DNA from 3 places in the Sphingobium agri genome. Region 2 is predicted to be linked to each of the others. Evidence: riboswitches for the same ligand, from Rfam matches in the RefSeq annotation. Region 2 holds a riboswitch; each other region holds the start of a gene.
The links. Region 2 has a riboswitch for cobalamin ahead of MU848_RS00050 (HoxN/HupN/NixA family nickel/cobalt transporter). Riboswitches for the same ligand answer to the same signal wherever they lie in the genome.
Positions count from the first base shown of each region.

Region 1: another riboswitch for cobalamin. It lies ahead of MU848_RS15770 (TonB-dependent receptor plug domain-containing protein); the one in region 2 lies ahead of MU848_RS00050 (HoxN/HupN/NixA family nickel/cobalt transporter).
Region 3: another riboswitch for cobalamin. It lies ahead of MU848_RS15025 (TonB-dependent receptor); the one in region 2 lies ahead of MU848_RS00050 (HoxN/HupN/NixA family nickel/cobalt transporter).

Region 1 is NZ_JALKHS010000018.1:36,526-43,711, reverse strand. Features, by position in the region: gene MU848_RS15785 (nitrate reductase) at 1-2,193, shown strand, start outside; gene cobA (uroporphyrinogen-III C-methyltransferase) at 2,180-2,962, shown strand; gene mobA (molybdenum cofactor guanylyltransferase) at 3,164-3,697, opposite strand; cobalamin riboswitch at 3,725-3,986, shown strand; gene MU848_RS15770 (TonB-dependent receptor plug domain-containing protein) at 4,153-6,021, shown strand; gene MU848_RS15765 (ABC transporter substrate-binding protein) at 6,058-6,897, opposite strand; gene MU848_RS15760 (FecCD family ABC transporter permease) at 7,023-7,186, shown strand, end outside.
Region 2 is NZ_JALKHS010000001.1:4,506-11,691, reverse strand. Features, by position in the region: gene cobN (cobaltochelatase subunit CobN) at 1-2,344, opposite strand, end outside; gene cobW (cobalamin biosynthesis protein CobW) at 2,344-3,384, opposite strand; gene MU848_RS00050 (HoxN/HupN/NixA family nickel/cobalt transporter) at 3,381-4,430, opposite strand; cobalamin riboswitch at 4,604-4,848, opposite strand; gene MU848_RS00045 (formate dehydrogenase accessory sulfurtransferase FdhD) at 4,936-5,718, shown strand; cobalamin riboswitch at 5,766-5,955, shown strand; gene MU848_RS00040 (DUF1636 domain-containing protein) at 6,114-6,521, shown strand; gene cobT (nicotinate-nucleotide--dimethylbenzimidazole phosphoribosyltransferase) at 6,518-7,186, shown strand, end outside.
Region 3 is NZ_JALKHS010000012.1:21,169-28,354, reverse strand. Features, by position in the region: gene MU848_RS15045 (hypothetical protein) at 1-64, shown strand, start outside; gene MU848_RS15040 (c-type cytochrome) at 61-489, shown strand; gene MU848_RS15035 (cytochrome c oxidase assembly protein) at 462-1,205, opposite strand; gene MU848_RS15030 (hypothetical protein) at 1,327-1,569, opposite strand; gene MU848_RS15025 (TonB-dependent receptor) at 1,802-3,760, opposite strand; cobalamin riboswitch at 4,001-4,247, opposite strand; gene MU848_RS15020 (hypothetical protein) at 4,481-4,660, opposite strand; gene MU848_RS15015 (LysR family transcriptional regulator) at 4,841-5,734, opposite strand; gene MU848_RS15010 (malate synthase G) at 5,846-7,186, shown strand, end outside.

The DNA of each region.
Region 1 (7,186 bases), on a different contig from region 2:
CGCGCCTTTGGCGAGGACATCGTGCCCGCCAGCTATGACGATCTGGACGTAGCCGACCTGATCGTGCTGGTCGGGTCCAACACCGCCTGGTGCCACCCGATCGTCTATCAGCGCATTCAGGCCGCGCGGGCGGAGCGCGGGACCAAGCTGGTCGTGATCGACCCACGCCGTACGGAGACTTGCGAGGGCGCGGACCTGCATCTGCCAGTAAAGCCCGGCACGGACGTTGCCCTGATGAGCGGTCTGCTCGCCTGGTGCGATCAGGAAGGCGTCACCGACCCTGCGTTCATCGCCGACCATCTCAATGCGCCCGAAGGCTTCTGGGAGCATATCCGCACCGGCCATGATCTCTGGACCACGGCAAAGACCTGCGACATCGCGCCCGCGCTGCTGGAGCAATTCTTCAAGCTGTTCGCCGCCACCGCGCGCACCGTCACCTTGTTCAGCCAGGGCATCAACCAGTCGATCCGCGGTACTGATCAGGTCAACGCGATCATCAACGTCCACCTGGCTACCGGCCGGATCGGCAAGCCCGGCGCTGCGCCCTTCTCCATCACCGGCCAGCCCAACGCCATGGGCGGCCGCGAAGTCGGCGGCCTCGCCTCGACGCTGGCGGCCCATATGGACTTCGCGCCTGAAAATGTGGAGCGGGTCGGCCGCTTCTGGGCCGCGCCCGCCATGGCGACCAAGCCGGGCCTGAAGGCCGTCGACCTGTTCCGCGCCATCAACGAAGGCCGGATCAAGGCGCTCTGGGTGATGGCGACCAACCCCGCCGTGTCGCTGCCCGACGCGAACCGCGTGCGCGAGGCGCTGGAGGCCGTGCCTTTCCTCGTCGTCTCGGACATCATCGCCGACACCGACACCAGCGTTCATGCCGACGTCCGCCTGCCCGCCGCTGGCTGGGGAGAGAAGGACGGGACCGTCACCAATTCCGACCGCACCATCAGCCGCCAGCGCCCCTTCATGGCGCTACCCGGCGAGGCGAAGCCCGACTGGTGGATCATCAAGGAAGTCGGCCGCCGCATGGGCTGGCGCAACGCCTTCGCCTATGACCGGCCCGCCGACATCTGGCGTGAACATGCCCGCCTGACCGCCTATCAGAATGATGGCGCACGGCTCCTCAACCTCCGCGCGCAGGCGACCATCGGGAATGAAGCCTATGAGGCGATGGAGCCCTTCCGTTGGGGCGGCGACAAGCCCTTCGAGGATGGTCGCTTCTCCACCCCCGATGGCAAGGCGCGGCTGGTACTCGCCAAGCAGATGGACCTTCAGGAGCCGCTCCAACAGTGGCCGATGACGCTCAACACCGGCCGTTATCGCGACCAGTGGCACACGATGACGCGCACCGGCCTGTCGGCGAAGCTCGCCCGTCATCGGGAGGAGCCGTTGGTCGAGATTCACCCGCAGGACGCCGGGGACCTCGATATCTGCGACGGTGATCTGGCGCGCGTCCAGACCGCGCAGGGCAACAGCATCTTCCGCGTGGCATTCAGCGAGGGCCAGCGCAGGGGCGAGATTTTTACCCCCATCCACTGGACCGATCAAATCTCGACCGGCGGCCGCACCGGCCTGCTGCCCCGTCCGCTGGTCGATCCGCATTCGGGTCAGCCCGGCTTCAAGCTGACGCCCGCCAGCATCGAGAAGGTCGCCACCGAGTGGAAGGGCTTCCTGATCCTGCGCGGCGAGCAGCCCGCCAGGGTTCCCTGCCTGTGGGCGACAAAGGTCACCGTGCCGGGCGGCGCGCTTTACGAGGTCGCGGGCAATGGCGATCCCGCCCGGCTCGAAGCCTGCCTGCCCAAGGGCGACCGGGTCGAGGCCGTCGATATGTCGCGCGGCACCCGCCGCGTCGCGATTATCCGCGAAGGCAAGCTGGCAGGCGTCCTCTTCGTGACCCGCACCGGCCTGCTCCCCTCGCGCGACTGGCTCATCGGCCAGCTTGAAGCCGAAGAGGTGGGCGCATCCGTCCTCGCCGCGCGCGGCCCCGGCAGCCAGCCTGACAAAGGCCCGACCATCTGCGTCTGCTTCGACATCGGCCTCAACCAGATCGTTGCGGCGATTCGCGACCAGAGCCTGGTCGACGTGCCCGCCATCGGCAAGGCGATCGGCGCGGGCACCAATTGCGGGTCCTGCCGCCCCGCGCTTGCCAACATCCTCGCCCAAATCCCGCAGGAGACGCTCCATGCAGCCGAATGAACTTATCGCCCCCGGTGAAGTCTGGCTGGTCGGCGCAGGTCCCGGCGACCCGGACCTGCTGACCCGCAAGGCCGAAAAGCTGATGGCGGCGGCCGACATCGTCTTTTATGACGCACTGGTCGGGCCGGGCGTCCTCGACCTCATCCCGCAGGGCATCGAGCGTGTCAGCGTCGGCAAGCGCTCGGGCCGCCACAGCAAGGATCAGGAAAGCATCAACGACCTGCTCCTCGCCGCTGCCAAGGCGGGCAAGCGCGTCGTGCGCCTGAAAGGCGGCGACCCGTCGGTCTTTGGCCGCTCGGCCGAGGAGATGGATCATCTCGCCGCTGACGGCATCCGCACCCACATCTGCCCCGGCATCACCACTGCCAGCGCGGCGGCGGCAAGCGGCAACGCCTCGCTCACCCTGCGCGGCAAGGCGCGCGGCCTGACACTGGTGACCGCGCATCTGAAAGCCGGTGAGCCGCTCAAGCTCGACTGGGAAACGCTCGCCCGTCCCGGCGGCACGCTCGGCATCTATATGGGCCGTGCCGCTGCTGGCGAGATCAGCCGCCAGTTGATCGCCGCCGGACGCGATCCCGAGACGCCGGTGATGGTGGCGGTCAATGTCTCGCTGCCCACCGAACGCCTGATCCGGGGGAAGCTGTCGGCGCTTGCCTTTCTGGTGGCCACGATCAGCGACGAAGATCCGACCCTGCTTCTGATTGGTGAAGCGGTGGCGGGCACGACCATGCCAGTAGAGGCCGCCACGAGCGTCGCTCTTCAGCTTTGAAGACCGGCTCTCCGCGACCTTTGCCCTGAGCTTGCCGAACGCCCCCGAACTTAGTTGGAAGGAAGGGAGGGGGCTTCGGCAAGTTCAGCTCGGCGATAGGGTGCAACCCGCTCAGCACGATAAGCAACGTGCTCCTGCAAAGGCAGGAGCCCAGTCCCGCCCTCTGAATTGGGCTCCTGCCTTTGCAGGAGCACGGCGCAGCTAGCTTTTCGGCAATCCGGCAAGATCCTGCGGTCGATTAATATTCGGCAGGACGATATCCGCCCGCTCCACGATCCGCGCGCCGATCCGCTCCAGCCAGCCATATATCGACCGGCTATTCTCCTCAGCCAGATGCGCGTCCAGTTCATCCGCAAGCCCGGCAGGCCAGAACCCCGCCAATTGCTGCCCCTTCAACACCGCAGCGCCTTCTCCCGCCAGCGCCTCCACCAACGCCGCCGGATAGACCGGCATGTCACACCCGGTCGTCAGCACCGCGTCATAGCCTTCGTCCCGCGCATGATGCAGTGCCGCGTTCAGCCCGCCCAGCGGTCCCATATCAGGCCCGGGCCGGTCGGAGAGGCTGGTCATCCCCTCGACCGTCCGCCCGCAGACCACCACCGTCTCCACATGGGGCGCGATCGCCGCCACCGCATGGTCGATCAGCATGCGCCCATCCGCCATCAGCGCCAGCGCCTTGTCGCTCCCGAACCGACGGGATCGTCCCCCGGCAAGCACAGCGCCCAGTAATCGCATCGATCCACTCCTTGGCAGAACCCTCGCTTTCCCCTATGGCGCGCGGCGTGAGCGGGCAACCGTTCACGAAAGATCGCGCCGGAAAGGGAATGCGGTGGGGACGGTTCATCCGTCCAAGTCCGCAGCTGCCCCTGCAACTGTAAGCGGTGAGCGCGATGCACCCGGAAACCCGCATGCCTTCAAAAGGGGAAGGCGAGGGGGACCAGCCACTGGACACGCGTCCGGGAAGGCCCGTGCATCGCCGCGACGACCCGCGAGCCAGGAAACCTGCCGGCGCATGGTCGCTCTTGCCTGGGTCCAGGGATCGGCCCGGGCACGGTTTTCCGTCTGAGCGACGAAGCGGCGCAGGGCCGCATCGGTGCGCGTGACGGGATTGGCGTCTCCCTCCCTCGCGCACCGGCCGCTCGCGCGGAAGCCCTGGCCTCATGTCGCATGGCGCTCAGGGAAGACAGAATATGATCAGGACCGGAATCTCGCTGCTGGCGCTGCTTGCCGCCACCCCCGCGCTTGCAGAAGATGCAGACGAAATCGTCGTCACTGCGCTCGGCATCGAGCAGCCGACCGATGAAGTCGGGCAGGCCGTGACGGTGATCGATGAAAAGACGATCGAGACGCGCCAGAATGTCAGCATCGCGGACCTGCTGATCACCACGCCCGGCGTCCGTTTCAACCGCGCCGATGCCGTGGGCGGCGTCACCGGCATTTCGATCCGTGGCGCGGAAACGACGCAAACGCTGGTGCTGCTCGATGGCGTGAAGATCAATGATCCGAGCGTCATTGGCGATGCCTACGACTTCGGCAATCTGCTCACCGGCAACATCCGCCGCATCGAAATCCTGCGTGGCTCCAACTCGGTGGTGTACGGCAGCCAGGCGATCGGCGGCGTCGTCAACATCATGTCGGCCGAGCCAGGCGAAGGCTTTGGCGGCAGCGCATCGGTGGATTATGGCTATGCCGACACGCTGAATGCAAAGGCTGACATATCGGGCAGCACCGGCATCGCATCGGGCAGCGCGGGCGTAGCCTATTTCCGTACCGATGGCATCTCCGCGGCACAGGGCGGCACGGAGAAGGACGGTTATGAAAATATCGCGACCCACGCGAAGCTGAAGCTTGCCTTCACCGACAATCTCAGCCTCGACCTGCGTGGCTATTACATCCATGCGGACCTCGATACCGACATCTTCTTTGGCGCGCCGGCTGAATCAACGGATAGCAGCAAGCTTGACCAATATGTCGGCTATGCGGGGCTCAACCTTTCCTCTTTCGACGGTAAGTTGACGCAGCGTGCGGCGGTGACCTGGTTCCGCAATGACCGCGACTATTTCTTCGCGCCCAGTTCCGCGCCTGACTATGGCTATTCAGGCACCAACCTGCGATTTGAATATGAAGGCGTCTATCAGCCGGTGGATCAAGCCAAACTGGTCTTTGGCTACGAGCATGAGCGGCCCAAATATGACTCGTTCTTCTACGACTTCTTCACGGGCGATAAGGTCGTCAGCGGAGCAGAGGTAAACATCGACAGCGTCTATGCGCTTGCGGTCGTAAAGCCTTTTGTTGGCTTGTCGGTTACCGGCGGCGTACGCCATGACGATCACAGCCAATTCGGGGGCGCCACCACCTTTGGCGCCAACGCCAACTACACGCCCAATGAAGGCCGCACCAATATCCGCGCCAGCTATGGCGAAGGCTTTCGCGCACCTTCGCTGTACCAGATCTACGACGCCACCTATGGCAATCTCGACCTCAAGCCCGAAAGGTCGAAAAGCTATGACATCGGCTTTGATCAGAGCCTGGATGAGGGCCGCGCGATGATCTCTGTCACCGCGTTTCGCCGCGACACCCGCGACCAGATTTATTTCGACGGCTTCGCCCTGCCTTTCGGCCGCTATGTCAACCTCACCCGCACCCGTGCAAAGGGCGTGGAAGCAGCCTTGACGCTGAAGCCCGTCGATGCGCTGACGGTCGTAGCGGCCTACAGCTATATCGACGCTATCGACCGTTCCGAAGGCGGGCTCAACGAAGGCAGGCGCCTTCCCCGCCGCGCAAAGGATGCCGTCAGCGTCTCGGCGGACTATGATTGGTCGTTCGGCCTGTCGACTGGCGCAACGGTGACCATGGTCGGCGACAGCTTCAACGATGCCGCCAACACCCAGCGTCTCGACGGCTACGCCCGGCTGGACCTCCGCGCCTCGCTGCCGATCAACGAGCATCTGGAGATTTACGGGCGCATCGACAATGTCACGGACGAAGAATATGCGACCGTCTATGGCTACAGCACCTATGGCCGATCGGCCTATGGCGGCGTGCGTGTCCGCTTTTGACGGTAAAAGGTGACGGGGGTGGGCGGCCGCCCCGCTTCATCGCCGGGGCGCGGCCTTTGGCTGCGCCCTGTCTTTGCCCGCAGCATCCGCCTGGGCAATGATGCTGTGCGCGGCCTGCACATAGGCGGGGCCGCCGCAGACCGTCCAGGCTTGCGGCACACGGATGCGGGGAATGGATCGCAGCACGGGATGGTGCAGCATCTCCGTCCCCTGATCGACGATGTTTTCGCTGCCTTCTTCCACGATCAGATAGTCGGGCCTGGCTGCTATCATCTGTTCCAGCGGCACTTGCGCCAGCGCGGGCTTGCCGAGCTTTTCCGCCAGATTGACGAGGCCCGCGCGCCGGATCAGTTCATCGACCAGGGTGCCCGTGCCCGTCATATAGCCGCGCCGCTGATAATAGGCCGCGACCCCGCCGCCCTTGCGCCGGGGCAGGGCGGCAAGGTCGCGCTCCATGCCCCTGATCAACGCTTCGCCGCGCGCGCGCTGGCCGACCGCCGCCGCGACCTGACGGACCTGATCGCGGATGGCGGCGAAGCTGGTAGCGCTCGCGAGGCCCAGCTTGCGCCATCGCCCATCGGGTGCGCCGACCACGCCGCCCGCGCCATCGGGAAAGCCTATGACGAGGTCGGGCCGCAACGCCAGCACCTCTTCGGCCGGGCGCTTCAGCACCGGAAAGCGCCGCGCCTTCGCCACCGCTGCCGACAATTCGGGATCATGGCCATAAGGGCTCAATGCCGCGATCTGCGCCGGATCAGCGAGCGCCAGCACATATTGGTCGGCACAGGTGTTGAGCGACACGATTCGCCGCGGCGGGGCAGGGGCGGCGCTGGTGAGGCTAAGCGCACAAAGCGCCGCGATGATCTTTCCGCGCATCAATCCTGCCTCTGCAACGTGCCGTGCTCCTGCGAAGGCAGGAGCCCAGCTCAAGTGAACGAACTGGGCTCCTGCCTTCGCAGGAGCACTACGACCTGTATCAGCGGCCTTGGAGTGCGCAAGCCATGAGCGCGCGCCGCCATCCGCTTCTGCTCCCTGTCCTCATTGCGCTGACTCTCATCGCAGCGCTCGGCTCCCTCACGCTGGGCGCCGTCCCGCTCGCCCCCGCTCGCATCCTTGCTGTCCTGAGTGGCGGAGGCGATGAGGTCGCCCGCGCCATCCTGATCGA
Region 2 (7,186 bases):
CAGGCCCGGGACCGGCTTCTCCCGTATCGAGTAGCTGCATGGCATAGAGCTCGAGTCGCTCGACCGTATCGCCGGTGCTGCGCCAGACGTCAGGTGTCGTATCCGCCAGAATCTGCGGTCTCGGCCCCGTCCACGGCATGCCCATGCCGCAGTCGATCGGATCGAACCCAAGCGCCAGATCATCCGCCAGCGCCCGCAGCAGCGATTGCTGCCCTCCGTCCAATCCCCTGGGGCAGCGAGCCAAGGCGATCAGCAAATCGCGGCGCAATGCCCGCTCGGGCGATAGGGTGAAGACATGCAGACCATCGCGGATCTGCATTTCTTTCAACTCACACAGATAATTGTCGATCGCCGCCAGCGCATCATCACCGCTGCCCTGAGCCCCTGCATCCTTGTCCAGCCCCTGCGCCGCAGCCAGCGCCAATATGTCCCGCCGCAGCGTCTCCAGCCGGCGCGGGTCCATACCAGCCGCCAGATAATATTCGTCGACCAGCGCCTCCAACTCCTTGAGCGGCCCATAGGTCTCTGCCCGTGTCAGTGGCGGCGTCAGATGGTCGATGATGCACGCGCCGATCCGGCGCTTCGCCTGCGTGCCTTCGCCCGGATCATTGACGATGAAGGGATAGATTTGCGGGATCGGTCCGGCGCAGATTTCGGGGAAGCAGTTTTCCGAAAGCGCAATCGCCTTGCCGGGCAGCCATTCCAGATTGCCATGCTTGCCCACATGCACCACCGCGTGGGCGCCAAATTCTTGAGCCAGCCAGATGTGGAAGGCGAGATAGGCATGCGGCGGCGGCAGCGCTGGATCATGATAGCTGCTCTTGGGATCGACATCATAGCCGCGTGAGGGTTGCACCGTGACCGCGACATGGCCGAAGCGATGCACCCGCAGGCGAAACGCGCCATCCTCGCAGAATGGATCATCCTCCGGCTCTCCCCATCGGTCCGTCACCAGCTGGCGAACGCTTCCAGGCAGGCCTGCGAACGCAGCACGATAATCCGCGAGGGGCAGCGCGCACGTTGTTTCGCTACCCGTCATCAGCTGCATCAGCGCCGCGCCCTCGGCGGGCGCACCGCTAATGGCATAGCCAGCCTCTCCCAGCGCCCGCAGGATCGCCGCTGCGCTTTCGGGGGTGTCGAGTCCGACGCCATTGCCGATCCGGCCGTCCCGGTTTGGGTAATTGGCGAGCACCAGCGCCACGCGCCGCTCACCCGAAGGAGTACGCCGCAACCTCGCCCAATTTCCAGCAAGTTGCGCGACGAAGCTCACTCTGTCCGCCAGCACCTGCGGCACGATTATGCTGCATTCGGTGCGCGCGTCGAACCGCGCCGCCGCCTTGAAAGCGACCGCCCGCGTAAAGATCCGCCCGTCCACCTCGGGCAAGGCGATATGCATCGCCAGATCGCGCGGCCCCAGGCCCCGCGCGCTGTCCTGCCATGTCGCCTGTTCGGCGCTGGCGAACATGGTCTGGAGGACAGGGCAGTCCGCCTGCTCCAATATCGACGGCGTGCGCGGCTCGCCCGGCGCGGATGCAGCAAAGGCGGTCGCGTTCAGGATGACATCAGGACCCACCGACGATATCACCCCTTCCAAGAAATCCCGCGCAAAGGGTTCGCGCAGCGCGCGCACATGCACTGCCAGCACATTCAGCCCCGCTGCCTGCAGTCCGGCGATCATCGCGTCCACCGCCTCCAGCGTCCCGGCGATCAGCAGCGCACGGTAGAATAGGAACAGCACTACAGGCTGCCCATCCGTCCAGCCCGCCTTCACCTGATCCAGCACGGGACGCTCGACACCCGGCAAATACAGCCCCGCGTCGGCGACCGGCACCGGCGGGTCGGCATAGCCCGCATCCAGTCCCGCGATCCCCGCAGCCGTCTTCAGAAAGGCGATCGCATTGGCGATGCCTCCCTGTCGCAAATAATCCCGCAGCAGATCGCATGTTTCGGGCGGCAGGGTGGAGGCGAGGCGCAGTTCCGGATCATCCTCCCGCCCATCGGCGATCGCGGCGAACGCTATGCCCTTTTCGCGCGCGACATTGGCAATTTCCTCAATGCCATAGGGCCAGTAGCTCTTGCCCCCCAGCAACACGACGCAGATAAAATTCGCGTGGGAAATCACCTTTTCGACATAGAGATCGACCGAATAGGGATGCTTCAATTGCAGAAGGTTGGCGAGCCGGATGGAAGGCGCGCCATCGCCCAGCATCGCCGCCGCGCTCGCAAAGCAGGCAAGGTCGCTGTCCGCCACGGTCAGCAGTACGATGTCGCCCGGCGACTGGCCAAGATCGATGGCTTCATCCCCGTTCGAAACGGTGCCCGGCGTGGCGGTCAGCAAATGCATCAGGCGTCTGCCAGCTGTCCTGACAGCGCATCTTCGATGGCGGCGCGATCCAATCCGGCCTGACCGATCACCACCAGCTGCGACGTGCGCACCTCGTCTGCCTGCCACTGCCGGTCGAAATGATGCTGGATGCGGGGTCCCACCGCCTGAATGACCAGCCGTGCGGGGCGCCCGGCGATGGCGATAAAGCCCTTCACGCGCAGAATGTCATGGTCGGTGATGAGCTTCTCCAAAGCCGCCAGCAGCGGCGCGGGATTGCCGATTTCCTCCAGTTGCAGGACGAAGCTGTCGAAATCCTCATGATCATGATCCTCCTCATCATCATGATGGGACGGGCGCGCATCAATCTGGTCCTCGACGCCCGCACCAAGGCCGAGCAGGACGGCGGGGTCGATCTCGCCGCGCGCGGTGCGCAGGAGGCGGACGCCCGGCCGCACTTCCCCGCCCAGCTGCTGCTCCAGTTCCGCCAGCTTTTCAGGCGCGACAAGGTCGGTCTTGTTCAGCAGCACCAGGTCGGCGCAGGCCAGCTGGTCTTCGAACAGCTCCTCGATGGGGCTGTCATGGTCCAGCGTCGGGTCGGCCGCCCGCGCCGCAGCGAGCGCGGCTTCATCATGGGCAAAGCGCCCGGCTGCCAGCGCATCCGCATCGATGAGCGCAATGACGCCGTCCACGGTCGCCCGCGTCCGGATATCGGGCCACTGAAACGCTTTCACCAGTGGCTTGGGCAGTGCGAGCCCTGAGGTTTCGATGATGATGTGATCGGGCGGCACGTCCCGGTCCAGCAGCCGCTGCATGGTGGGCAGGAAATCGTCCGCCACGGTGCAACAGATGCAGCCATTGGCAAGCTCGATGATATCCTCGTCCGGACAGGCTTCGTCGCCGCAGCCCTTCACCAGCGAACCGTCTACGCCGACATCGCCAAATTCGTTGATGATGAGGGCGAGCCGACGCCCGCCCGCATTTTCGATCAGGTGGCGGATCAGCGTCGTCTTTCCGGCACCCAGAAAGCCCGTGATGACCGTGGCGGAAACCTTGCTCATAATGTCTGTCCTTTGTTGGGGATGAGCACGTCGATCTCGTCGAAGCGCTTCCAGCGGTAGATGATCCAGCTCACCAGCCAGCAGGCGGCGAACAGGCCGATGATGAAAAAGCCGAGGCTGTTGAAATGCTCGCCCAGACGGGCGGTGATCGACCAGATGCCGCCGGTCAGGCCCAGCTTGTCGCCCAGCAGCGCCGCCGCTTCGATCCCGCCGATGACGATGGCGACCAGCGCCGACACCAGCGTGATGGTGATGTTATAGTAAAGCTTGCGGATCGGCTTCACGAATGCCCAATGATAAGCGCCCATCATCAGCGCGCCGTCCGCCGTGTCGATGAGCGCCATGCCCGCCGCGAACAGCAAGGGGAAGATCAGTACCGTTGCGATCGAAAGACCGCTCGCCGCCTGACCCGCCGACAGGCCGAGGATGGCCACCTCCGTCGCCGTGTCGAACCCCAGACCAAAGAGAAATCCGAGCGGCGCCATGTGCCAGCTACGCGTGACGAGGCGGAACAGCGGCCGGAACAGGCGCGACAACATGCCCCGATTGCCCAGCAGAATGTCCATGTCCTCATCGACATAGCTTCCACCGTTGCGAACATGATTGAACGTCTTCAGAACAGACCGCAGGATGATGAGGTTCATCGCCGCGATAGCGAAGAGGAAGCTTGCTGAGATGATCGTGGCGATCGTGCCGCCGATCTCCCCCGCCGCCTCGACGCGGCTGAGGGCACTGGCGGCAAAGGCGATGAGGACCGCCGCGATCAGCACGATCGCGCTATGCCCGATGGCGAACCACAGGCCCACGGTCAGCGGCTGCTGCCCGTCCTGCATCAGTTTGCGCGTCACATTGTCGATCGCGGCGATATGGTCGGCGTCCACCGCATGTCGCAGGCCCAGGCTCCAGGCGAGCAGGGCGGTGCCCAGCATCATCGTATCGCCCGAGAAGATCATCAGGGCGCATATCCAAAGGCCGATATTGGCGGCGATCAGCAGCGCGAACATCCATGTCGCGCGGCGGCGCAGCGCCGGAACTTGCATAACCATCGGACGGCTTGGCTCCCGTCTGCGTCAGCGAGACTGGACGGGACCTCCGCTATGCGGCCAGCACGACGCGCCGGACGGACGCATCTTAGCGCCCGGCACGCATGCCGGTGCGGTCCCGCCGCACGCGTCGCTCAGACGGAATACCGTGCCCCGGCCATCCCCTGGGCCAAAGCAAGAGCGACCAGACGCCGGCAGGTCTCCTGGCTTGCGGGTCATCGCTCGACACATGGCCTTCCCAGGCCTCGCATGATTTAGCGTCCGGCCCAGTGGCTGACCCTCCGGCGGTAACGGAAAGTCGCTATGCGTCTCGCTCACCGCTTACAGTTGCAGGGACAGCCGCGGATTTGGGCGCCTGACCGGCAGCCCGCACCGCATTCCCTTTGAAGCCCGTTCGGGCACCGGCGCGATCGGGGCTGTGCATAGATGGCTTGACCGGCAAAGGAAAGCGGCAGTTGCATGGTTGCGTGATATTGCAGGGCGCATCCCGCCCGCCTAGACCGGCGCTATGCCGTCTCCTTTCTCCTTCACCCGCATTAGCCCAGAGGGCGACGCATCGCCCGTGGAGCGCGATCTGGCGGAAGAGATGCCAGTCGCGATAGAGTTCAACGGCGTCGGCTATGCGGTGCTGATGGCGACGCCAGGGGACGTGGCCGAACTGGTTCAGGGCTTCGCGCTTGCCGAGCGGCTGGTCCTGCCATCGGACGCGCCGCTCGACGTTGACGTCCATGTAACGGAGCAGGGCCTCGTCGCCCGCGCTACGCTTCCGCCGGAGCGGGTGGAGGGACTGCTCGGCCGCGTCCGTCACCGCGTCTCCGATTCCTCCTGCGGCTTATGCGGCGTCGAAAATCTGGAGCAGGCGCTGCGGCCCCTGCCCGCCGTGACAGCCCGCTCGGCCGCAGGCCGGGCGGCTATCTTCCGGGCGTTGGGCGATCTTGCCGCGCATCAACCGCTCAATCGGCAAACCGGTGCTGTCCATGCCGCTGCTCTGGCGGGGGCAGATGGCGCAATCCGCCTCGCCTATGAGGATGTGGGCCGCCACAACGCGTTCGACAAGCTGATCGGGGCGATGCGGCGGCGGCAATTGTCATGGGATGGCGGCTTTGCGCTACTGTCCTCGCGTTGTTCCTATGAGCTGGTGGAGAAGGCCGCGCTCGCCGACTGCCCGCTGCTTGTCACCATATCCGCCCCCACCCGCCTCGCTGCCGAACGCGCCGCCAGCGCCGGGTTGCCGATCATCGTGCTGGCCCGGGCAGACGCCGTGCTGGCGGCGGGCAGGCCGCCCGGCTGACGAGGCGCCGCTTCATCTACCGCTTGCGGGCTTGGTCCTGCCTCATTATCAGCAGCGCCGCGACAGGTTCCCCGCTTGGGGATCAAAAGGGAAGTCGGGTGCAATGCCCGCGCTGCCCCTGCAACTGTAAGCGGTGAGTGGACCGGCCACGCAGCCATTGGGGGAGTATCTCCCGAGAAGGCGGCCGATGCGCATCGACCCGTGAGCCAGGAGACCTGCCTGCCGCAGTCGTTCTTCGACCGGACAGGGTGTACCGGACGAACGGGGTTCCCCGCGCGGACGACAGCCATCGCCTTGCCCGCCACTGGCCGGGCAGGGCCGTTGCGGTTCGATTTTGCAGGGAGGGCCATGATGCCCGTCTTTCATGTTCAGATGATTATAAAAGCGTGCCGCTGATGCTGCGTGCCGTCGAAAACAGCGCGTCGGTGGTCGTCTGTTCGGCCTGCCGCCTGTCCGCAGACCAACGGGAAGACAGCGAAGGGCGCCGCGGCGGTGCGCTGCTGGTCGATGCCATGCGTGGCCTTCAGGCGCAGGAGCCTGCCTATGAAGCGATCGCCGTGCAGGACATGCCCTGCCTCTTCGCCTGCCAGCGGCATTGCACCGTCCATGTGCGCGGCCCTGGCAAGGTCGGTTATGTGCTGGGCGACTTCACCCCGGACGCGGATGCCGCGCGCGCCATCCTCGACTATGCCCTGCGCCATGCCGCCAGCGAAGAGGGCGTCGTGCGCTACGCCGAATGGCCGCAGGGGGTTAAGGGGCACTTCATCGTCCGGACGCCGCCCGAGGGCTTTGTCTGCACATGATCCGCTTTGAAGACCGCGACGGTTTTCAGGCCGCGCTCGCAACACTTCCTGGGAACGACGCGACGGCGATCGACGCTGCGGCGGCGCGGCAGGCTTCTTTGACGAAGCCCGCCGGATCACTAGGCCGCCTGGAGGAAATTGCCCTCTTCATGGCGGGCTGGCAGAGCCGCGAGTATCCGCGCGCCGACCGTATCCGCGCCGCCATCTTCGCTGGCAATCACGGCGTTTCCGCACGGGGCGTCAGCGCCTTTCCAGCGTCCGTCACTGCGCAGATGGTCGCTAACTTCCAATCTGGCGGCGCGGCGATCAATGCGCTTGCGGGCGCTTGCGGAGCCGATCTGGTGATCGTCCCGCTTTCCCTTGAACAGCCCACCGCCGACATATGCGAGGCCCCGGCCATGACGGAGGCCGAGTGCCTCGAATCCCTGAACGCAGGCGCTGCCGTGGTCCCTGAAGATTGCGACCTGCTCTTCGCCGGAGAGATGGGCATCGCCAACACCACCCCCGCCGCCGCGCTGTGCCTTCACGCCTTCGGCGGCGAGGCGCAGGACTGGACGGGGAGGGGAACGGGCATCGACGAAGTAGCCCTCGCCCGCAAGACGGAGGCCGTCCGCGTCGCGCTTGCCCTGCATGCATCCCATTGCACCGACGCCTTCGAAACGCTC
Region 3 (7,186 bases), on a different contig from region 2:
ATTCTTTCTGGCGTTGATGTTCCAGGCTCTGGCTCTGCTGATCCTGGAGGGGTGCCGGGCATGAGGCGCGTTCCTGGCAGCTTGTGGCTTGTAGCGGTGTTGGCTGGCTTTGGCGCCGTGGGAGCGATTGGCAGCTTCGCCGTGCAACAGCGGCAGGAGATGAGCAGGCAGGAAGAGCATGCGCAGGCACTGACGGGCGGCATTGTCGAGCGGGGCGAGCGGGCGATAGTGGCGAGGCAATGTAGCGCCTGTCATGAGATACCCGGCATAGCGGCATCGCGTGGGGCGGTGGGCCCCTCCCTGGCTGGATTTGCCGCGCGCAAGACCGTGGCGGGGATGCTGCGGAACGATCCGGACGCGCTGGTGCGGTGGATTCGCTATCCGCAATCGGTGGTGCCCGGCAACGCCATGCCGAACATGGGCATAGGGGAGAAGGAAGCGCGCGACATCGCCGCTTATCTCTATACCCTTTCGCCCAGGGAAACATAGGCTGGCCCGTCATCCTGCTGTTCGGCAAGCATGTGCCAGGCGTAGAAGAGGGCGGCGGCGAGATAGAGCGTGCCGCCCGGAATCCACATGAGGATGCCTGCAAGCTGCTGGTCGTCGAGCGGGCTCAATCCCCATGGCTGGGTTGTCAGCCAGTGCGGGCGGTAGAGGGCGCTTCGGGCGAAGGCGAGTAACGCGCCGAGCAAGCTCATCTGCATCATGGTTGCGAACAGGGCGATGATCCGGCCGGGGAGTTCCGAGCGGGCGAGAGCGTGCCAGAAGCCGGTGGCGGTAAGAAGGATGCTGAGTTGCATCAGCCAGAAGGCGGCGGAATTGGACAGTGCCAGATCATATGCTGGCGGAGCGTGCCAGAACCAGAGGACCAGCGCCTGAAGAACCGTCCAGCTGGCGAGCGATCCGCGTTTAGGGAGCATGGCTGCCGCGCGGGCGAGCAGGGGGGCGGCTATCAGGATCAGGACGAGATGATGGACTGACCGGGCGGAAAAGAGAGCCGAGCCGATCGCGCAGAAGGGGGAAATATAGAGGATCGCCCAGATGCCGGTGAAGGCGATCGCGGGTTTTCGGGAAGGGGGAGGAAGGCGCAGGGAGAGGAAGAGTGCGGCGGCGATGGCCAGCAGCAATAGCGGGTCCCAGTTCCACCGGGTCCAGAACTCCGCGGGCAGGGGAGCGGTGCCGCAATAGGGGGTGGGATTTTCCAACCGGGACGATCCTCTGTTTCCGTCACCAAGTCGTGAGGGGGAGGATCGTTCCCATGAAGGAAGTGGTGAATTGAAAGGGTTTTGGAGATTTGGGGCCGAAAACTGACCTGGAGGTCAAAATTCAGGCGGCGCTGTTGGCTGCGTGGATGCCGAAGGCCATGCGGGCGGCGTTGAGGGTATATTCATATTCTTCGCTGCCGGGCACGAGATCATGCCAGTTCTTGTGCGATATTGCAGCGAAACTGTCCTGCCAGATCTTGCAGGCGACCAGTTGTATTTCGGTTTCCTTGGGCGCGCGCTGCGCTTCCAGGCAGTCGCGCAAGATGGCGTGAAAAACGGCGCCCCGCAAAGGTGGGTGGGTCATGGACATCCTCTCCTGGCAACTGATTCTTTGTCCAGATTGCCGTAAGGGAAAGTTGCACAGCGGCGAAAGCCCGTCAACCATAGCCCAAAATTTCCATGCTGAACTCCAAGACTTTTAACCTGTTTAAATAAAGAATCTCTGGCTTTTACTTTACGAACACTTCCGTCCCATAAGTAAGTCGTTGATCGCGAAGGCCGGTCTCCTGCCAACGACCAGCCTTCGCTTCCCATTGTCAGAAGAGGAACTTGATCCCGCCGCGCACCGTTCGCGGTTCGACGACGCGGCTCAGCCGTCCTTCGACCGGCTCCGCATCGGCGGCGGGGATGTAGGATTCGTAATAATAGGCGATGTCCTTGTCCCGGCTGCCCAGGATGTTGAGCAGTTCGGCATAGACTTGCACTCGCTTCCCCTTCCAGGCGGCGCGGGCATTGACGACAGTGCTGCCGGGATCGCGCACGCTATTGTCCTCGATCAGGGGAGAGGGTCCAAGATGGCGGACGCGGATGCTTGCTTCCCATGGGTCGAGGACGATGGCCGCCCCGGCGGACGCTGCGTTCCTGAAGGCGTTGGGGATATGATCGCCATTGGTGTAGCGGCTGTGGCTGGCGGTGTAATTGCCGTCGAAGGCAAGCCAGGTGAGTGGCCGCCAGAAGGCGACAAGCTCATAGCCATGGCGGCGGCTGGCTCCGCTGGGTTCGACCGCGTTGGAATCGCCGACGAAGCGCAACTCGCTTCCGACGTTCAGCCACCAATAGGTTGCGGTGAAGGTGAAGCCGGGAAGCTGAAGCCGGCCGCCCAGTTCCTTGCCGGTGCCGCGCACGAGCATGGGAACAGGCGTGTCCACATTGACCGCGCCGCGCGCATCGTTGGAATGGAAGCCCCGGCCCCAATTGGCATAGAGTTCGACCTGCGGGGTAATTGCCCATGCGGCCGACGCCTTGGGCGAGACGAGCGTGTCCGAGCCGCTGCCTTCACCCAACGCGGCGGCGACGGCGTCCCGGCTGCGGACATCATAATGATAATAGTCGCCACGCAGGCCGCCGGTGATGCGCAGGCCGGGAAGGGGCGTGACGGTCGCTTCGCCATAGAGCGCGGCCGAGCCTTGGTTGACGCGATAGCGGCCAAGCGAGGAGAGGAAAGCGCGCCCTGCGGTGCGGTTGACGCCGACATTGCCGATCGCGTCATAACGGTTTTCCGTGCCGAGCTTCAGTTGCAGCGCGGGGTCGACATCCCAGCGCTTTTCGCCCGTGAAACCGAGGACCCAGCGGCGGTCGAATTGCTGTATCTGCGCGCTGGTGCCGTCGGGATCGGTGTAGGTGGGGTTGGAGAACATCGTCCAGTCGTAGAATTGGGCGTACAGATTGGCGCGCCATGTCGGCTGAACGGTGGCGAGATTGCCGATAATGCGGGTGGTTTCACCGCGCGCGGACGGATCGGGCGAACAGAAGATATCGGGGCAGAGCGGCGTGCCTACGATGCGCTCGGGAATTTGCTCGGTCGGGCGCCATGTCGCGCGATAGGCGTGAAGCGTGGCGTCGATCTTCCCGGCCCCTGTGGGGAGCGTATATTTGGCGAAGCCCGCATAATGGCGCAGATGTTCAGGCTCCTGCCATGGCCCGTCATAGGCCTTGGCCTGCGCGACCAGGGTGAGATGGCCCGCACCCGCCTTTACGGTCCCGCCCGACGCCAGCCTGCGCCAGCCGAAGGAGCCGCCCTCCGCCGCGACCCATGGCCGGTCATAGCCGTCGATCGTGGTCATATAGGCCGCGCCCGCAAGCGCGAAGTCGCCGCCATCGGCGCGATAGGGACCTTTGCGAAAATCCTCACGCGCGATGATTTCCGGGATGAGCCCGTTGAGGTCGAGATAGCCCTGGCCGTGGCCATGGCTGCGGAAGTTCATCTGAACCCCGTCGATATAGGTGGTGAAGTCCGACCCATGGTCGAGGTTGAAACCGCGCAGGAAATATTGATTGGCCTTGCCGCTGCCCGAATGCTGGGCCGCGACCATGCCCGGCACGGCTTCGAGCAGTTCGGCGACGCGCAGCAGCGGGCGGACGAGAAGGTCAGCGCCGCCGACGCTGCCTTCGCTCGCCGCATGGGCGGTGCCGATCTTGTCCTCGCCCCGGCCGAAGACGATGATGGCGCTGGTGTCTTCGCCCGCGTCGGCCGCTTCGGCGGCAAAGGCTGGCAGGGGGAGGAGAGTGGCGGTCAGCGCCCAGGCGGCGCGGTGGAAATGATCGGGAAGTTTCACATCATGCACTCCGGGCGTCTGGCGACATCCGGCAAGAGACCTGTCGTCAGGCGACGACCGGCGCACGCCGACGGCCGGACGCCCCCAAGGCGGCCGCCAGCGTCACCGAAGCGGCCTCTTGCCGCTCGTTCGTCGCTCAGACGGAGTTCACCGTGCCGCGGCCATCCCCTGGACCAAGGCAAGAGCGACCAAACGCTGGCAGGTATCCTGGCTCGCGGGTCATCGCTTGATGCACGGCCTTCCCAGGCCTCGCAGGATTTAGCGTCCGGCCCAGTGACTTGCCCCAACCTGCCTGTGAGGTGGGGCGATGTGCATCGCGCTCGCCGCTTACAGTTGCAGGGACAGCCCTGGCTTGGGGAGGCGGATGCCTTCCTTACCATGTTCCCTTTTAAGCCTCTTTCGAGGCACCGGCGCGATCATGCCCGGGGGTTGCCCGGGTGAGGGGGCGATAGCGGAGGTGGGGGTGTGGGGCAAGGGGGGTGGGTGGGGATTGCTCCCTCTCCCCTTTAGGGGGGAGGGGTGGGGAGAGGGGGGCGGCGTTGGTTGCTTTACAGTCCCCTCTCCCGCCTTCGCTTCGCTCGGCACCTCGGCCAGAGTCACGTGCCTCTGGCCGACCCCTGAAGGGGAGAGGGGAATGGTGGTGCTGGGCCTTCGCGCCAATCAGTTCAGGGTCGTGCAGCGTTCTCGCTGGAGGCGGAGGGCCATGGCCTGGTAGCGGACGGCGCGTTCATTGTGGAGGGCGATGGTTGCCTGGTCGGCGCCGCGCAGGCGGGCTTCCCTGGCTTGCCGCGCTTCCTGGGCGGCGCAGGCGGAAAAATGTGACGCGTCATTGGGGCGCATGGCCCATATCCTCTCTCAAGTTTCTTATGGCTCGAACGATAACATCGGCCTGTTTCCCGCTGCCATTACGCAGGTTAACGCCGGAAAGCTTCTATTTTTTGACAGGAGCCTGGCGAATTTTCGCATAATGGAATTTTGGCTTTTCAGCGGGTTGAGCGGGAGCCCGCCTGGCTTTTTCTATCAACCGCCCCTGTTCCACGGCGCGTCGCGGAAGCTTTCGCGCAAGAATGCGATGAAGGTGTCCACGGCGGCAGGGCGGCCCGCCGCGCGGGGGTGGACGGCGTGGACGGCGAGGTCGGCGGGGCCTTCCCAAGGTTCAAGGACGCGGACGAGGCGTCCGTCCGCCATCAGATCGCCCACGTCCCAGAGCGAGCGCAGGGCGATGCCGACGCCGGTGAGGGCGAGTTCACGCACGATTTCGCTGCTGTTGGTGCGGACATGGCTTTGGCCGTCGATCAGCTTGCGCGCGCGCCCGTTGACCAATCGCCATGGCAATTGTCCTTCGGCCGCGAGCAGGCGGTGGCGCGAGAGGTCGGCTATCCTTTCCGGCGTGCCGTGGGCGGCGAGATAGGCGGGGTTCGCGCAGAGTATGCGGCGGTTGGCGGCGAGATGATGCCCCTCCAGATGGGCGGGAATGTCGCTGGTGATGCGGATCGCAAGGTCGATCCGTTCGGCGAGCAGGTCTTCATAGGCATCGGACAGGTTGAGTTGGAGGTCGATGCGCGGATGCTGTTCCAGGAAGCGGGCGACATGGGGGGCGACGTGGAGGCGGCCGAAGGAGGTGGGGGCGGAGATGCGCAGCGGGCCTGACGCGGTGCGGTGGCGATTGGTGACGCGCTCTTCCGCCTGGGCAATGGCGTCGAGGATGGCGACGAGATCGCGGTGAAGGCTGGCGCCCTCTTCCGTCAGGGCGAGGCGGCGCGTGGTTCGGTGAATGAGGCGGACGCCGAGGCGGGCTTCGAGGCGAGAGAGGCGTTTCGACATCATCGCGGGCGAGATGTTGAGCATGCGGCCAGCGGCTGAGAGGCTGCCTGCTTCCACCGCGCGGGCGAAGAGGAGATAATCGGGGTCCATTGATGATCTTTTCCTGTGAGGAACAGATGCTTTGAACCTTTATCGTCTAGTGCGAGGATGGCGGCGGGTCTATAGATTTTGGCCATAGTTTTTCGTGATGGAGAGTTGCCCATGGACGGCATGATCGAGAAATCGGGCCTGATGGTGGCCGCCGAACTGGCGCGCTTTATCGATGAGGATGTGCTGCCGGGGACGGGGATCGTGGCGGATGCGTTCTGGCGAGGCGCTGCTGCGATTTTCGCGCGGTTCGCGCCGCGCAATGCGGCTTTGCTGGAGAAACGCGATGCTCTTCAGGCGCAGATCGATGCCTGGCACGGGGAGCATGCGGGGCGGCCTTTCGATGCGGAGGCCTATCGGGCTTTCCTGACGGAGATCGGCTATCTGGTGGCGGAGCCTGCGCCCTTTTCCATCGGGTCGGGCCGGGTGGATGCGGAGCTTGCGAGCCTGGCGGGGCCGCAGTTGGTGGTGCCGATCCTGAATGCGCGGTTCCTGTTGAACGCGGCCAATGCGCGGTGGGGAAGCCTGTATGATGCGCTGTACGGGACGGATGCGATCCCGGGGGCGGCGGCGGGCAAGGGCTATGATCCGGCGCGTGGGGCGCAGGTGATTGCCTGGGCCAAGGCGTTTCTGGACCGGGCGGTGCCTTTGGCGGAGGGGAGCTGGGCGGAGTGGGCTGGCGGGGTGCCGGTGTTGCGGGATCCTGCTCAATTTGCCGGGCGGGCGGGGGATAATATCCTGCTGCGCAATCATGGGCTGCATATCGAACTGGTGATCGATGCGGGGCATCCGATCGGGCGGGATGACCTGGCGCATCTGGCCGATGTCGTGCTGGAGTCGGCTTTGTCGACCATCTGCGACCTGGAGGATTCGGTCGCGGCGGTGGATGCTGCGGACAAGGTGGCGGCCTATGCCAACTGGCTGGGGCTGATGAAGGGCGACCTGGAGGAGAGCTTCGAGAAGAATGGCGCGATGACGACGCGGCGGCTGAATGGCGACCGGTCCTATGTTGCGCCGGATGGGAGTGGGTTCACTCTGCCGGGGCGGTCATTGCTGTTCGTGCGCAATGTCGGGCATTTGATGACGACGCCTGCGGTGCGGCTGGTGGATGGGGCGGAGGCTCCGGAAGGGATTTTGGATGGCATCGTCACCAGCCTGATCGCCTTGCACGACATTCGGCGCGGCGGGCGCTTCGTCAACAGCCGGGCGGGCAGCATCTATATCGTGAAGCCCAAGATGCATGGGCCGGAGGAGGCCGCCTTCACCAATGATCTATTCGATGCGATCGAGGATCTGCTGGGGCTGGAGCGGCATCAGCTGAAGGTCGGCGTGATGGATGAAGAGCGGCGGACTTCGGCCAACCTTGCCGCCTGCATCCATGCGGTGCGGGACCGGATCGTGTTCATCAACACCGGCTTTCTGGATCGCACGGGGGACGAGATCCATACGTCGATG